2 regions of the Lysinibacillus sp. A4 genome follow, and region 1 is predicted to be linked to the other one. Evidence: riboswitches for the same ligand, from Rfam matches in the RefSeq annotation. Region 1 holds a riboswitch; the other holds the start of a gene.
What was found. A riboswitch is a leader RNA that binds a small molecule or an ion and turns the genes downstream of it on or off. The one in region 1 is predicted to bind cyclic di-AMP.
Positions count from the first base shown of each region.

Region 2: it holds a riboswitch for cyclic di-AMP, as region 1 does, so the genes downstream of both, NY607_RS05870 (TrkH family potassium uptake protein) here and NY607_RS23410 (APC family permease) in region 1, are expected to answer to the same signal.

Region 1 is NZ_JANWTB010000020.1:434-6,793, forward strand. Features, by position in the region: partial or broken gene NY607_RS23380 (S-layer homology domain-containing protein) at 1-567, shown strand, start outside; gene NY607_RS23385 (hypothetical protein) at 666-950, shown strand; gene NY607_RS23390 (response regulator transcription factor) at 1,069-1,764, shown strand; gene NY607_RS23395 (HAMP domain-containing sensor histidine kinase) at 1,754-3,049, shown strand; gene NY607_RS23400 (PepSY domain-containing protein) at 3,046-3,717, shown strand; gene NY607_RS23405 (PepSY domain-containing protein) at 3,808-4,332, shown strand; cyclic di-AMP (ydaO/yuaA leader) riboswitch at 4,545-4,694, shown strand; gene NY607_RS23410 (APC family permease) at 4,813-6,360, shown strand, end outside.
Region 2 is NZ_JANWTB010000003.1:107,096-118,487, reverse strand. Features, by position in the region: gene mtaB (tRNA (N(6)-L-threonylcarbamoyladenosine(37)-C(2))-methylthiotransferase MtaB) at 16-1,365, opposite strand; gene deoC (deoxyribose-phosphate aldolase) at 1,679-2,350, shown strand; gene NY607_RS05890 (spore coat associated protein CotJA) at 2,486-2,713, shown strand; gene NY607_RS05885 (spore coat protein CotJB) at 2,706-2,969, shown strand; gene NY607_RS05880 (manganese catalase family protein) at 2,994-3,563, shown strand; gene NY607_RS05875 (potassium channel family protein) at 3,610-4,266, opposite strand; gene NY607_RS05870 (TrkH family potassium uptake protein) at 4,292-5,629, opposite strand; cyclic di-AMP (ydaO/yuaA leader) riboswitch at 5,746-5,887, opposite strand; gene rpsU (30S ribosomal protein S21) at 6,141-6,314, shown strand; gene NY607_RS05860 (NfeD family protein) at 6,627-7,955, shown strand; gene floA (flotillin-like protein FloA) at 7,959-8,963, shown strand; gene NY607_RS05850 (hypothetical protein) at 8,990-9,466, shown strand; gene NY607_RS05845 (hypothetical protein) at 9,522-9,782, shown strand; gene NY607_RS05840 (sporulation protein YqfD) at 9,772-10,884, shown strand; gene NY607_RS05835 (PhoH family protein) at 10,887-11,392, shown strand, end outside.

The DNA of each region.
Region 1 (6,360 bases):
GAACCAATTGATCCACAACCAACAGAGACAACACCCCAACCAGAGCCAGATATCATCTTCTCAGATATTTCTAAAGGACATTGGGGCTGGGCGATGATTCAGGAGATGGCAAAGCAGGGCATTATTACAGGCTATCAAGATGGCACCTTCAAGCCAAATGCACCAATTCAGCGCCAGCATGCTGCCCTGATATTAACAAGAGCGTTAGCGCTAGAACCGAAAAAAGACGCACGAGAATTTGACGATATACCTAAAAACCATCTCTATTTTGGGGTAATCGATCAGGTGCAACAAGCAGGTCTGTTTGAAGGCATAGATGGGGATTTCCAGCCAACTACTAATATGACACGTGCCCAGATGGCAAAAGTATTAGTCCTTGCCTTTAATTTAACTTCATCGAATAAAGATACTTTCAAGGATGTGCCAAAAACACACTGGGCACATAACTTTATAGCTATACTCGCAGGAAATGGGATCACAATTGGAAATAATGGCAACTTTAGACCAAATGATCCTGTAACACGTGCGGAGTTTGTAGCATTTTTGTATAGAGCTTTGCATCAATAATTAAAAACCTCACCAATCGCTATCCATAAAGCTTTTGGTGAGATTTTTTTGTTCAAATTATTAACATTACTCAATAGTGCGTAAGGATGTAAATTATTATGCTAATAGAAAAGGAAGTGTTTCTATTGAAAATTGCTCGTCTTATCTTCTTCATATTATTCTTAAGTTTAGCTTTTGTATCGATTAAACTTTCAATCAAAACAGATGAAAGGAATTATGATTGGCGTAATAACTCTGATGGTACAGTGACCATTATTCATTACAATGGTCCACATATGGAATTTCCCTTTCCAAGCCGTTTAAATGGCAAAAAAGTTGCTAAAGTAAGCTCAGGGATTTTTCAGAAAAGGGATATATACAGCTTTTTACCAAAAGTTTATTAGTTAAAGACATACTCTGTGTCAAAAAAAGAAATGTATTGTCTTTCTCATCATTTTCTAATTAGACTTTCACCACTTGTATCGTATACGATGAAAAGAAAAGGCGAAGGACGGATTCGACATGACACATCGAATTTTAATTATAGAAGATGAAGAAAATATTGCGAGAGTGCTACAACTGGAGCTTCAATTTGAAGGATATGAGGCAGCGATGGCCCATACAGGAGCAGAAGGCTTACTACAATACCGTGAGCAGCAATGGGATTTAATTTTACTTGATATCATGCTACCTGAGATGAGTGGTATTGATGTGCTAAAGCGTATTCGTGCAACAGAATCCCAAACACCTGTTATCATGCTAACTGCCAAAAGTGAAGTAGAGGATAAGGTAAAGGGCTTGGATTTAGGAGCCAATGATTACGTGACAAAGCCTTTTGAAATTGAGGAGCTACTGGCACGAATTCGCAATGCATTACGGTTTTCGCAGAAGGTGAGTCCAAAGCAAGTTGCACTTACATTTGGCCATTTATCGATAAACGAGCAAACAAGGGAAGTTGTATATTTTGATAAGGAAATTCAGCTGACACCTCGTGAGTATGATTTGTTGTTCTATTTACTAAAGCATCCTAAACAAGTACTGACAAGGGAGCAAATATTAGAGGCTGTGTGGGGCTATGATTATTATGGGGATACAAATGTTGTGGATGTTTATATACGTTATGTCCGACAAAAGCTTGAGGCTGCTAATCCAACACCTCTTATTCAGACAATTCGAGGTGTTGGATATGTGCTAAAGGAACATCGTTATGAGACTTAAAACAAAAATTCATCTACTAACAACATTGCTTATGCTAGTTATTGTAGTGGCAACAAATAGTGGAATTTATTTGTTGTATGAGAAATTTGCCTATGATACGGAATATAATCAGCTCCAGTCACGGGCAAATGATTTAAGCTCTACACTGAGTCAGTTAAATGCACAAACCAACCTACAGCAAGTATTAAGAGCTTATATGCCCACAGAGGGTGCTGTTTATATTTATGATGGTGAACGCTTGAAAACAAAGGTTCAAGCTACCCTTGAAATGCAAGAAGTCCCTGCCATTACCTACACTATGCCTGCTATTTGGATCGACGGAACGGTAGTGGATATAACATTACAGCAATCTATGGAAGAAGTAGAACGGACATTAGATTTGTTAAAGGTCATCTTAGTTGTTGTATCTGTCGTGGCAACGATTCCAATTTTCCTAGCGAGCTTGGTACTTGGGCGACTTATTTTATTACCGCTAGAACGTTTAAATGAGACCATGCGCAAAAGTGCATCTACTGGGAAATATGAAAAAATAGATACTACAGAAAAAGGTGGCGACGAGTTAACAAACATTAACCGTACTTTTAATATGATGATGGAGAAGCTTGAACAACATTATCAAAAGCAACAAGAATTCGTATCAAATGCCTCCCATGAGTTAAAAACCCCTATAACTGTCATTGAAAGTTATGCAAAACTCCTCCTAAGAAGGGGTTTTGATAATCGGGAGGTTGCTCAGGAATCCTTACAAGCCATTGCTAATGAATCATCTCGTATGCATGAAATGGTGTTGCAATTGCTAGAACTAGCTAAAAACAAAGAACAATTGGACGTTCATTTCGAACAACTAGAGCTTGCCCCTTTCTTAAATAAAGTAGCTTCACAAATGGAACAGGCTTATCATCGAACATTTAGAATTGATGCGCAGATTCCAAAATTTATTTATAGTGATGAAAAAATATTGAAGCAACTACTTTTTATTTTGCTGGATAATGCTAGGAAATATAGTAAGGATGAAGTACGTATTCAAGTCACCGAAACAACCAATCAAGTACGTATTACCATCCAAGATTTTGGTATGGGTATTCCAGTCGAGCATATTCCTCATTTGTTTGAGCGTTTTTATCGTGTAACAGAGGATCGTAATCGTAAAACAGGTGGTTCAGGGCTAGGGCTAGCAATAGCACACGAACTGGCACAACAATTAGGTATAACGATAGATGTGAAAAGTAAGCTAGGGGAAGGCTCAAGCTTTACTTTATGTATACCAAAGGAGGGACAGCAATGAAAAAGTGGATGTTAGTAATTGTTGTTATTATCCTTCTTTGTAGTGGAGTAATTTGGTTTATTCAACATCGTTATTTTTACGTTCAACCTCTTAGTGAAGCGCAGGCTATTCGGCATATTGAGGCTATCTACAATGGTCATGTTACACAGGTTGAAAAACAAGGAAATACCTTTGAAATGCTTTTTACGCGTGACGATGTCAAGTATGCAGCTATACTCGATGTTACGACACAACAGGTGACTGATCTAATCCTGAAAGAAGGACATAGTAAATTACTTTTAACAGAAAAGCAGATCAGACAAATGGTTAAAAAGGAATATGGAGATATAGAAAGCGTTATGCTTACAGACTCCATTTACACTGTACGTGTTGAAAATGAGGAAATTCAAAAGGATTTAACGTTTGATGGTTATACTGGCGAACTACTGGCTGAGAAAAAGGTTGAGCCACAAGAACAACCTATCGAAGAGCCTATTATTACTGAGCAACAGGCCATTCAAATAGCTCTTAAGCAATTAAAGGGTGAAGTGGATTCAGTTGATTTTGAAGAAACCCCAGAGGGTGGTTACTATTTAGTTGAGATTGAAACGCAGGAGGACGAAGCTACATTTCAAATTCATGCTGTTTCAGGAAAAGTACTGTCTGTAACATGGGATGACGATCATTAAATCATTCTCATGAAATTCTAATGTTTCTCTTATAGTTCTATCATCTTCAGTTGGTAAGCTAAGTTTAGATAAAACAAAGGAGAGATGAACATGAAAAAAATGATCATGATTCCAGCACTAGTAATTACACTGGGAGTGGGTGCAGCGATTGGCTCGACGACTTTATTATCAGGAAATGCCCAAGAAAAAAAGGTCTTATCCATGCAGGAAATTGAGAAGAAAGCTCTAGCGGTAGTGGATGGTACAGTTGCCAATATCGAATTTGACCAAAATCAGTTTAGCTCTATTTATGAAGTAGAGGTGTATACAGATACAGAAGAATATGATTTAAAATTTGATGCTTATAGTGGAAAATTGCTCAAGCAGAAAAAGGAACGTCTAGATGACGATGATTGGGATGATCATATTCCTGCTACGACTGCTACAACAAAAATAATTACAAAAGAGCAGGCTATCAAGACAGCCCAAACAAAAGCAAAGGGTAAAGTGACAAAAATTAAGCTTGATGATGGTGTATATGAAATTGAACTGAAAGACGGTCAATATGAATACGAAGTAGATGTGGATGCAGTCTCTGGGAACATTATCGACTTTGAACAAGGCTTTGATGACTAATATAATGAGCTGTCTTGAAGGTAGAATATACCTTTAAGGCAGTTTTATTGTTTATATTGTGGGTTTTGACTAGGTATTCAGGAAATTTTCTTTAAGAAGCGATTATTTATATGTTCAAAAAAAGCCTATGCTTTTACTCAAAAAAGAGAAAAATTTTCTTCTTTACTTTTTTAATTAGCAGGCGTAATATGACATCATTATAAAAGTTTCAAATTTCTAAATCGCTGAAGCAACTAAACGCGGGGGAACCAATTTTGATGGATGGCATAGCCATTCTTGGGGTGAATCTCTTCCTTGTGGAGGAGTAGGGCTACTCAGGCCCGAATCCGACAGCTAACCTCGTAAGCGTTAAGAGCAGAAAAGTGGAGCTTGGCAGACGGATGAGCGTCTACAAGTCTTATTTAGTGATGACTTGTAGGCGTTTTTTGATGTAATTTAGAAAGGCGAAACACATTCTATGAAACTAGAAGGTGTTTATCAATGAAATCCTCATTCAAACGTTATGTAATCGGCAAACCATTAAGATCCGATGCGTTAGGGGAACAAAAGCTCAGTAAAACAAAGGCACTGGCCATATTATCGTCAGATGCATTGTCATCAGTAGCCTATGGACCAGAACAAATTTTAATTGTCCTAATGACGGTAGGTACAATGGCATTTTGGTATTCTTTACCTATTGCCGCTGGAGTGGTTATTCTACTCGTGGCACTGATTTTATCCTATCGTCAAGTTATCTTCGCCTATCCACATGGGGGAGGCGCCTATGTCGTATCACGAGAAAATTTAGGCGTGAATGCAGGTCTTGTTGCAGGGGGTTCTTTGCTTGTTGATTATATTTTAACGGTAGCAGTAAGTGTGTCGGCTGGGACAGATGCCATTACATCTGCATTTCCAAGTCTTCATGCTTATAATGTACCCATTGCTATTATATTTGTGATTTTCTTAACGATTTTAAACTTGCGAGGTGTAACAGAGTCAGCTTCTATCTTGGCGTACCCAGTTTATCTATTTGTAGGCGTTATGCTGTTGCTAATCGGGATTGGGCTCTATAATGTGGCAACTGGACAGGTGCCTGCAGAGCTACATCCAAAGATTGGCACACCAGTGGCAGGGATTAGCCTATTTATTTTATTAAAGGCATTTGCTTCAGGAAGCTCAGCGTTAACTGGAGTAGAGGCTATTTCTAACGCCATACCTAATTTTAGAAATCCTGCTCCAAATAATGCTGCTAAAACGCTTTTAGCAATGGGTGCCATTTTAGCCGTTTTATTCATCGGGATTGTTAGTCTAGCTTATTTTTATGGCGTTGCACCAACAGCAGAAGCAACAGTCGTTTCCCAACTAGCAGAAGCTAGTGTTGGTCGGAATTTCCTTTATTATATTGTACAGGGGACTACGGCAATGATTTTAGTACTTGCCGCAAACACAGGATACTCAGCTTTTCCCTTGCTTGCTGTGAATTTATCGAAGGATGGTTTTATCCCACGAATTTTCCAAATTCGTGGGGACCGTCTTGGCTATTCAAATGGTATTTTAATGCTAGGTATTGCAGCCATTTTTTTAATTATCCTTTTTGACGGGGCCACAGAGCATTTAATTCCGCTCTATGCAGTAGGCGTATTTATTCCCTTTACATTAGCGCAAACGGGAATGATGAGAAAATGGTGGCACGAAAAACCTAAAGGCTGGGTAGCAAGATTTACAATCAATACAATTGGGGCTGCTATCTCTTTCATCGTGGCAATGATGTTTTTTGTGACAAAAATGCCTCAAGTATGGCCAGTGTTTATCTTTTTACCAATTATTATTTTTGTATTCCATCGCATTAAGCAACATTATCAAGCTGTTGGAGAACAGTTAAGATTAAATCATGAGGAACTGGCTACTATTGAGGGGAATGTTTTCATTGTGCCAGTAGCTGGTATAACAAAGGTGGTTGAAAACTCCCTACATTATGCCAAATCACTTAAGGTTGATAAAGTGATAGCCTTTTACGTAGCTTTCGATCAAGCAGATGCAAAAGCTTTT
Region 2 (11,392 bases), on a different contig from region 1:
CCCTTTTTTCACTATTTATTTCACTGTTTCTAAAACGCGTACAAATTGTCCTTTTGAGTGAGGGTAGCCTGCTTGTGTAATTTTTACTTTTACAAGTTGTCCGATTAGACTTTCTGGACCCTCAAAAACTACTTTTAAGTAATTGTCTGTATAGCCTGTTAGAAGGCCTTCTTCTTCACTGTCATCATGCACAAATTCTTCAGGGATAACTTCTAGCACTTGATCTTCAAAACGAGAAGCATACTCTTTTGCTAGCTGATCGTTTAAAGAGATGAGTCGATGCACACGCTCATTTTTAATGTCTTCATCAATTTGATCTTCCATACGTGCAGCAGGGGTTCCTGTACGAGGAGAGAATGGGAAAACGTGTAGCTCAGAAAATTTATGATCGCGAATAAAGTTATATGTGTCCATAAACTCTTCCTCTGTCTCACCTGGAAAACCAACGATTACATCAGAAGTAACAGCTAAATCAGGTAAAGCCTCATGTAATTTTGTTAAACGTTCACCGAAGAACTCCATTGTATATTTACGACGCATACGTTTTAATACCGTATCAGAACCAGATTGAATAGGGATGTGTAAATGATTCACGACAATCTTTGATTCACGTAGTACTTCAATTACTTCATCTGTTAATTGACTAGCCTCAATGGATGAAATACGAAGACGCTTTAAGCCTGTTACATTGGCCTCTAAATCACGTAGTAATTGAGCAAGATTATAATCTTTTAAATCCTGACCATAGCCACCTGTATGAATACCAGTTAAGACAATTTCAAGATAACCAGCATCTACTAATTGCTGTGCTTGATGTAATACTTCTTGTGGGTCACGAGAACGCATTAAACCACGTGCCCATGGAATAATACAAAATGTACAGAAATTGTTACAGCCTTCTTGGATTTTTAACGAAGCACGTGTACGGTCTGTAAATGCTGGTACATCTAATTCTTCGTATACTCGGTTTTTCATAATATTACGTACAGCATTAATCGGTTGTCGTTCCGCACGATATTGTTCAATATAACCAAGTAATTTCGTACGATCTTGTGTTCCAACAACAATATCAACACCAGGGATTGCCATAATTTCTGCAGGGGATGTTTGTGCATAGCATCCTGTTACACAAATAACTGCATCCGGATTTTGGCGAATTGCTCGACGAATAACCTGACGTGATTTTTTATCTCCAGTATTCGTAACTGTGCATGTATTAATGACGTAAACATCTGCTTGTTGATCAAATTCTGTTCGATCATAGCCTTCTTCTTTAAACAGCTGCCAAATTGCTTCTGTTTCGTAATGATTTACTTTACAACCTAGAGTATGAAAACTCACGATTTTTGATCGCTCGTTACTCATGATATATATCATCCTTTCAATTCACATTACCTTGTGTTTCCAAACATTTAATAAGTTTTTCGTTGTACATATTTTAGATACGTGATTTATGATAACATAATCCTTATAAAATCAGTACATATAAGATTTTTTTGTGAAATAATTAAGTTATCACTTTCTATACAATCTTTTGAGGACTTCAGATAAACATGACTCGTTCTGTAATGTTTATATTTGGGTGTTCATTATATAGAAAGAAATTAGACGCCATCGCGAAAAAATGATATGATTCGAAGAGGTACGTACATCTTGTTTAATGAAGGAGCGTTCAACAATGGAAAAAAATTTTGCACGTATGATTGATCATACATTATTAAAGGCTGAGGCAACAAAAGAACAAATTGAAAAATTATGTGCAGAAGCTAAACAATTTAACTTTGCTTCTGTTTGTGTAAATCCAACTTGGGTAAAACGTAGTAGTGAATTATTACAGGGTACAGACGTGTTAGTTTGTACGGTTATCGGCTTCCCACTTGGTGCCAATACGCCAGCAGTCAAAGCATTTGAAGCAAAAGACGCCATTGCTAACGGTGCAAAAGAAGTAGATATGGTTATTAATATCGGTGCGTTGAAAGATAAAAACTATGAGCTTGTACAGGCAGATATCGCAGCTGTGGTAGAAGCAGCTAAAGATAGCGCACTTGTAAAAGTCATTATTGAATCATGCTTACTAACAGACGAAGAAAAAGTGAAAGCATGTGAGTTAGCTGTAGCAGCGGGTGCTGACTATGTGAAAACATCTACAGGTTTTTCTACTGGTGGAGCAACAGCAGAGGATATCGCGCTGATGCGTAAAACTGTAGGTCCAGAACTTGGTGTAAAAGCATCAGGTGGTGTTCGTAGCTTAGAGGACATGAAAAAAATGGTAGAAGCAGGTGCGACTCGTATTGGGGCTAGCTCTGGTGTAGCTATTATGAATGGTTTAATTGCCGACTCCAACTATTAATATTATCTTTTTATAGCGCCATAAGCTCATGTGTACATTGACATGAGCTTATGGCTTCTTTGTGTTTAATCAGCATAATAATTTTCTATGCACATATACTCCACTGATGAATGTAAATACAGAAAGGAGGATGTCATGTTTACACAGTATAAGTCTTGGAGGCCCTATATTAGCCCCTTTGATCCTTGTAAGCCTATAGAAGTTAAATATTATGCAACACCCCCACAATTATATATGGGTTTTCAACCACCTGGACTTCCACAATTTCCAACCGCAAGAGAAGCGCTAATGGCGGGTACACTATGGCCACAGTTGTTTAGCCCATATCCATTTCCCCTAAAAGGAGGGAGGAAGCATGACTAAAAAGATGCCGCCCGAATTTTATAAGCAATTAGAAGAAATACAAGCAATTGATTTCGTCATTGTTGAATTAAACCTCTATTTAGACACTCATCCGCACGATTATGACGCTATTCAGCAATTTAATGAAAATACAGAGAAAAGTATGAAACTTAAAATTGATTTTGAGCAAAAGTATGGACCACTCATGAATTTTGGGAGAAGCTATTCGAATTATCCTTTTAACTGGATTGATACACCATGGCCATGGCAAGTCTAAACAAAAGACTAGGAGGAAAAATCTTTGTGGTATTATGAAAAGAAACTCCAGTATCCGGTAAAAGTTAGTACATGTAACCCAATGCTTGCAAAGTTTTTAATTGAACAATATGGAGGAGCGGATGGGGAACTGGCAGCAGCTCTACGCTACATGAATCAGCGCTATACGATTCCTGACAAAGTAGTAGGGTTATTGACCGATATAGCAACAGAGGAATTTTCACATTTAGAAATGATTGCCACGATGATTTATAAGCTAACAAAAGATGCAACACCAGAAATGCTGAAAGAAGCTGGTTTGGGTGATCATTATGTAAATCACGATCGGGCTCTATTTTATCAAAATGCCTCAGGTGTACCATTCACAGCAACCTATATTCAAGCAAAGGGCGACCCTATCGCGGACTTGTATGAGGATATTGCAGCTGAAGAAAAGGCACGTGCCACATATCAATGGATTATTGACTTATCAGATGACACGGATTTAAATGATAGTTTGAAGTTTTTACGTGAACGGGAAATTGTTCATTCCCAACGCTTCAGAGAGGCTGTTGAAATTTTAAAAGATGATAGAGATCAAAAGAAAGTTTTCTAAGACAAAAAGGCTGTATCAAGTTGAGCTTGAAACAGCCTTTTTGTGGTTACTGAATATTTGAGAATAAGCTAAGATCTTTTCGATGACCAATCATTACTAATAAATCTTCCTTTTCAATAATTTGCTCAGGAGAAGGGGAGATAATAATTTCTCCCTCGCGCACAATTGCAATTACACTGACGTTATATTTTGCGCGCAAGTCTAAATCACGAAGGTTTTGTCCAGCCATTTTGGAAGGAATCATAATTTCTTCAATGCTGTATTCCTTTGATAATTCGATATAATTCAACATATTTGGGGATAGGAGTTGATTAGCCACACGTTCACCCATATCTCTTTCTGGGTAAATAATCCAATCAGCTCCTACTTTATCTAACACTTGCCCATGTCTTTTACCAAGTGCCTTTGCAATCACTTTTTTGATCCCTAGCTCTTTTAATAAAGAGACGGTTAAAATACTAGATTGCATATCATTACCGATCGCCACGATAACACAATCGAAGTTACCAATACCAATCGATTTTAAGGCTTTTTCTTCTGTTGTATCTGCTACCACAGCGTGAGTCACATAGGGTTCGGCATCCTCTACTCTTTCTTCATTTATATCAATTCCTAATATTTCCTGTCCAGCTTCATGCAATCTGCGAGCGACGCTTGTTCCGAATCTACCTAAGCCAATCACAGCGTATTGTTTAATGGTCATAGCGTTCTGTCTTCCTCTCATTTGGTTATCCAATCATAATATTTCCTTTTGGGTGGCGGAAACTCTCTTTTTTTCTTCGTTTTGCAATGGCAAAAGCAATGGTTAGTGGTCCTACTCTTCCTGCGAACATTGTAATAATCAGAAGAAGACGACCAGCAGGTGTTAGCTCTGGAGTTAGGCCCATCGAAAGACCAACAGTACCAAACGCAGAGGTAGCCTCAAATAAGTACATCATAAAGCTATGATGCTGTTCCGTGATACTGAGAAGAATCGTCACGACTATAACAATTAATCCTCCACACATTGTAACCGTCAAAGCCTTTAAGATAGTTTCAGTAACAATTCTACGTTTAAAGAGAACGACATCTTCTTTTCCTCGAATTTGTGACCACATAGTAGCTACTAAAACAGCAAAGGTTGTGATTTTAATACCTCCAGCAGTCGACCCAGAGCCTGCCCCAATAAACATGAAAAGAATCATTAAAAATAATGTAGAATGCGTTAAGTCCCCAATAGCCAGTGTATTGGAGCCAGCAGTTCGTGGTGTAACCGCTTGGTAAAGGGAACCTAACACTTTACCCCATTCGGATAATGGTCCCAGTGTCTTTTGGTTGCCATACTCAAACAAAAATATCAAAATGGTTCCACTAACAGTGAGCAAAAGTGTCGTTACTAAGACTATTTTTGAATGGACAGAAAGCCTTTTAGTCACACGATATTCATATAATTCATTCATCACAATAAAGCCTAATCCGCCGATTGTAATAAGAGCACAGATGGTGAAAACAACAAAGGGATCATCAACATAGGCAGTCATTCCGTTAAAGCCACCCATTAAATCGAAGCCAGCGTTGTTGAAGTTGGATATGGCATGAAAAAATCCAAAATAAAGGGCCTTTCCAATAGGCATATCAAAAGAAAAACGAATGGATAGAATAAGACCACCGATTATTTCAATACATGCTGTAAAGAGTAATATTCTTTTCACTAATCGAACAAGACCAGCAATGGAGATATTATTAAATGCTTCTTTTAGCAACAGTCTTTCTTTTAATGAAATTTTCTTTCCAAGCAGTAAAAATAATAATGTGGCAAATGTCATAAATCCTAAACCGCCAATTTGGATTAAGAATAAAAGAACCACTTCGCCAAAAGTAGAGAAGGTATCACCTGTATCGACTACAATTAAACCTGTGACACAAGTAGCTGATGTAGCAGTGAATAAAGCATCTAAAAAGGGCAAACCCTTCCCATCCTCAGTAGAAAATGGCATTGTTAAAAGAAACGTACCTATGGCAATGATGAGGGCAAAGCCCAATACAAGAACTTTGGGAGGATTTAATGCTCTTTTAAAATTGTTCATTTAATTTTTCCTCAATTCTGAATAGTAAACAACTGTTTGTTAGATGGCATAATAAAAAGACCTACGATTAGAGCATGAAAAGGGTAGAAAGCATGCTAATAATGGTGGTCAATAACGACCTCCTTCGCTTTAGCCGACGAAGTTAGCTGACGGGTAGGATGGCGAAAGAGCTTTCTCATCCCTTCTGCTAAAGCAGAATTAACCCCAAAAGATTGGTTCCTCCGTTCTCAAATAGTTGAGATTTGGCCGATATGAAATTGAATGTGATTTATTCTACGCCCTTATTCTATTTTTTGTAAACCCCTTAATTGTTAAGAAAATGTAATTATTTTTATTGTGGGCGAATTGTGTATGAATAATTCGAGCAAAAATAAAACCAAAAATTCACTTGATAATTTCGCATACTTTCTATTGACCATTATTAGACAATACGATATAATTTTTTAGTACACAACAGAAGGTGATTTGCCTAATTGTGTATTGACGTGTGTTCGGAGGGAGGGAAAGAGAGATGTCAAAAACTGTCGTTCGCAAAAACGAATCGCTTGAAGATGCTCTTCGCCGCTTCAAACGTACTGTATCAAAAAGTGGTACAATTCAAGAAGTTAGAAAGCGCGAGTTCTACGAAAAACCTAGCGTAAAACGTAAAAAGAAATCAGAAGCTGCACGTAAACGTAAGTGGTAATTTAATTTCCCATTAAAAATCCCTACGTTCATAACACGCAATTGTATGATTCACTGAGCAGACAAAGTTATACCTGAAATTAATCACATTTTTGATTAATTTCAGGTATTTTACATTGCTCAACTTTACGTACATATGAAAAAGCCGAATGAATCAAAATGATTTCATTCGGCTTTTTTTCACATACTAAGTGTTGATAATTGGGATTAGATCTAGTGATAAATAAGTGAATAAATTTTTAAGATTTGTGAAACTTTTCGCATGATTGACCGTATATACAGAGGAGAGGCATGTTAGAAGGGAGGGGAAAAGATGCGAAAACGGAGAATCCTCAGCTATTTACTAGTGATATGGATGACTTTTTTGTTAGCGTTTCCATTAACTTCGGCTTTTGCCAGTAATAAGGTTTATCATGTTCCGATTCGTAATGAAGTAGAGCGAGGACTTCATGCATTTTTAGAACGAGCTTTTAAAGAGGCTGAAGAAAACAATGCAGAGGCAATTATCTTAGAAATACATACGCCTGGCGGTTTTGTGAATGCAGCAAGCGATATCGCCATGCTTATGGATGCAACGCAAATAAAAACGATTGCTTATATTAATAAGGATGCGCACTCAGCAGGAGCGTTTTTAGCCTTACATGCGGATAAGATCTACATGGTTCCAAATGGAACAATTGGTGCAGCAGCAGTTATCGATTCAGCAGGTAATGCAGCCGACCTAAAGGCCAATAGCGCTTGGCTTGCTCAAATGAAAGCAGCAGCAGAAACGTCAGGGCGCGACCCTAAATATGCATTAGCAATGGCAGATACCAACTATGAACTACCAGAATACCGTGCTGGCGGAAAGAATTTGTTAACCCTATCAGCCTCAGAGGCAGCAAAGGTTAAATATTCTGAAGGGACGGTTAAAGATTTTCAGGAGCTTTTAGAAGTAACCAACTTGAATGGTAGTGATGTTGTTCCCATTGAACCAACCTTTTCTGAAAAGTTAGCTCGTTTTATTACAAATCCCATCATTGTACCTATTCTATTGTCTATCGCTAGCTTAGGACTTGTGATGGAGCTTTATTCGCCAGGATTTGGTGTTCCAGGTATAATGGGCTTATCAGCACTTGGTTTATTTTTCTTTGGACATATGGTGGCCGGCTTTGCGGGATATGAAACATTATTGTTATTTATTGTTGGCTTAGCCCTTTTAATTGCAGAGTTTTTTGTCCCCGGTGGAATTATTGGTATTTTAGGTGGTGTCTTAATAGTACTAAGTCTGATACTGGCAGGTGCAAATATGATGCAAATGATAGTAGCAATTCTCATTGCGCTTGTGATAGCGATGATAGGAATGGTGATTCTGATGAAATTTTTCGGAAAAAAACTGCATGTCTTAAACAGGCTTGTGTTAATGGATGCAACCACGACAGAAGAAGGGTATGTATCCAATGTGAATCGCACAGAACTGTTAGGAAAAATTGGGAAAACGCTTACGCCACTTCGTCCATCTGGAACAATGGTACTTGGTAGTGAACGCATTGATATTGTATCAGAAGGTGGCTATATCGATGTTAATCAACATGTAGAAATTATTAAAGTTGAAGGCTCACGCATTGTTGTGAGACAAACAGATAAAGAGATGGAGGAATAGAAAATGGGTTTTGATTTAGCTTTGATTGGTCCTATTGCTGGACTAGTTATTTTATTCATTGTGCTTGCGGTATTCTTTACCTTTGTACCCGTAGCATTGTGGATTTCTGCATTAGCAGCAGGTGTACGTGTGAGTATTTTCACATTAATTGGGATGCGCTTACGTCGTGTTATCCCGTCTCGAATTGTTAATCCGTTGATTAAAGCACATAAAGCTGGTTTACCTGTAACGATTAATCAGTTAGAGAGTCACTATTTAGCAGGTGGTAATGTTGACCGTGTAGTGAATGCCTTAATTGCGGCTCACCGTGCCAATATAGAGCTGTCATTTGAACGTTGTGCAGCAATTGATTTAGCTGGGCGTGATGTATTAGAAGCTGTTCAAATGTCTGTTAATCCAAAAGTTATTGAAACACCGTTCATTTCAGGTGTAGCAATGAACGGGATTGAAGTAAAAGCAAAGGCTCGTATTACCGTGCGTGCCAACATCGAGCGTTTAGTCGGTGGTGCTGGTGAAGAAACAGTTATTGCTCGTGTTGGTGAGGGGATTGTTTCAACTATCGGTTCAGCGACACATCATACAGAAGTTTTAGAAAATCCAGATATGATTTCGCAAACAGTATTATCTAAAGGGTTAGATTCAGGAACAGCCTTTGAAATCTTGTCCATTGATATTGCCGATGTAGATATCGGTAAAAATATCGGTGCAGAATTACAGATTGAACAAGCACAAGCAGATAAAAACATTGCACAAGCAAAAGCCGAGGAACGTCGTGCTATGGCTGTTGCAAATGAGCAAGAAATGATTGCACGTGTTCAAGAGATGAAGGCGAAAGTAGTAGAAGCAGAGGCAGAAGTACCACAAGCGATGGCTGAAGCCTTACGTTCCGGTAATCTTGGTATTATGGATTATATGAACTATCGTAATATCCAAGCGGATACAGCGATGCGCGATTCGATTTCAAAAGTGAGCACAGATAAACCTGAAACAAATGAACCTAATGCTTAATAACGGAAAGGAGCAGAACTAATAATATGGAACAATTAATACTCTTTGCCATAATTGCCATAGTCAGCTCTATTTTCGGAAAATCAAAAAATAAAAAGCCTCAGAAGCAGATGCCTCCTTTTAATAAAGATACCGTGGTAGAGCCTCCAGTTACGGAGAAAGCGCCACATCGGACTGGGAAAGCACAGAGTTTTGAAGATTTTGCACGAGAATTTATAGGAGATTGGATTCCAGAAAATGAGAAAGTCGAGGAACCTAAAAAGTTTGTTGAAGCACAAGTGAAAAAAGAAATGCCAAGCTATGTTGCCCCAACTGTCATTCCCGCAGATATCCCTAGCCGTTCTTCTAATCGAGAAGGTCGAGGACGATTAGCTGCTGGAAAAAAGGAAGTGCAATCAGTTGGCACAAATTCGACTTTACAACTACCTCAATCTAAAAATGATCTTATGCAAGCAATCGTGATGGCTGAAATATTAGGTCCACCGAAATCAAAAAGAAAATAACTAGCATGTCCTCCTTTTTCGATGCATATATTGCCGAAGAAGGAGGCATTTTTTTATGAAAAAACTATTTCAATTAACGCCACTACTTGAGTTGTTAGAATACGAATCATTAAAAATTATTGGACCCTACCGTTTTATTCATGCAGATGCGACGACCTGTTCGTTTGTCTATGCAGATTATCATATTACTGTTAATGCGGATTCAGTGACAATCAATGCGCTCAAAGAAGAAATGCTACATCTCACTGTTGACAATCTACAGGAGCTTCATATGAAAATGACAAAGAATATGGGTGTGAGCAAAAATGTGGAATAATCGGCCAATTATTATACGTATAAAGCGCCATGAAAATGTTCATCCTTTTATTCAAGCATTGCACGCTCAACATGTCCCATTAAAGCGTGTTGTCTTTCGTGAGCAGGAAGTTTCCTTTGAAACGACGATGCATTATCTACCAAAAATTCGCCGTGTACGAAGACGTTTTCGCTTAAAAATGGCTGTATTTTATGCAGATGAGCTTCAAGTTTTTCGAGCGCAAATTTGGACTTTATTGGGCTTAGCCTTTATGATTGCTATTCCAATTCTTTGTGCACAAGTCATATGGCGAGTGGACATAGAAGCCGCAACACCAGAACTAGAGCAGCGTTTAGGTAAGACCTTTCATGAAACCTTTCAATTAGAAACCCCTTTATCTCAAAAAAGGTTACCTTCCAATACGGTTATACGACAAAAGCTGTTAGAGCAACACCGAGAGCTATCATGGGTTCATATTGATAAACATGGCGGACGAGTAATTTTGAGACCACAAGAATCACCTAAACAAACAGAGCAAACAACTGATAAATTAGCCTCCCATATAGTAGCAACGAAAAGTGGTGTCATTACACATTTTAATATACAGCATGGCGAGCGAAAAATTTCAGTAAATGATACAGCCTACGAGGGTGACGTCCTCGTAAGTGGGGTATTAGAAAGTGGTACAGATCAAGTTTTTGTAGGGGCGAAGGGAGAGGTTTATGCAGATTATTGGCTTGAATGTTCATTTAAAATTCCAACAAAAATTACCGTGGAAACCTTGCAGCAAAAGCAGTGGCGAGTGTTGATAAAGGGTATACATCAGGAAAAGGTGGATTATGTACAAAAGAAGGATTTACCGAATTGGCTATCCCCCTATGTTTCGATTGTAGAGGAGCAGCAGACGAAAACCATGCAAGTGGAGTTGGATGAATCGAAAATTGAGTCATTGCTGATTCCTTTATTGCATGAAAAAGTATTACGCTCGTTACCTGCAAAAACAATCATCAAGAAAGAAAACCTTTTACAGGCAAAGTGGGGGAATGGTACAGTTGAAGGGAAAGTTCTATTTTTAGTCAATGAAAACATTGCAAGTCCAATACAAGGCCTACAAGGAGAATGATTATGTCAGAACAGTTAACTGTATTACAGGTGGATAATCCAAATGAAGCGGTTATGCTACTAGGTATTTCCGATGCAAATATGAAATTAGTTGAAGAAGCACTTAATGTTCATATCATTACGCGTGGTGAACAAATTCAACTTGCGGGTGAAGAAAATGCTAAGGAACAGGCAACATTTCTTCTGCATGCTTTATTGAAGGTCATTCGCAAAGGAATTAATATTGATCAACGTGATGTCACAACAGCTATTGAAATGACACAAAAAGGAACAATCGAGTATTTTGCAGAACTATATGATGAAGAAATAGCACGCACGACGAAAGGTAAGTCAATTCGTGCAAAAACAATTGGTCAACGAGAATACATACAAGCAATCCGTCATAAAGACGTTGTTTTCGGTATTGGTCCAGCCGGTACTGGGAAAACGTATTTAGCGGTAGTCATGGCAACACAGGCACTTAAAAACGGCCATGTTAAGAGAATTATTTTAACTCGTCCTGCTGTTGA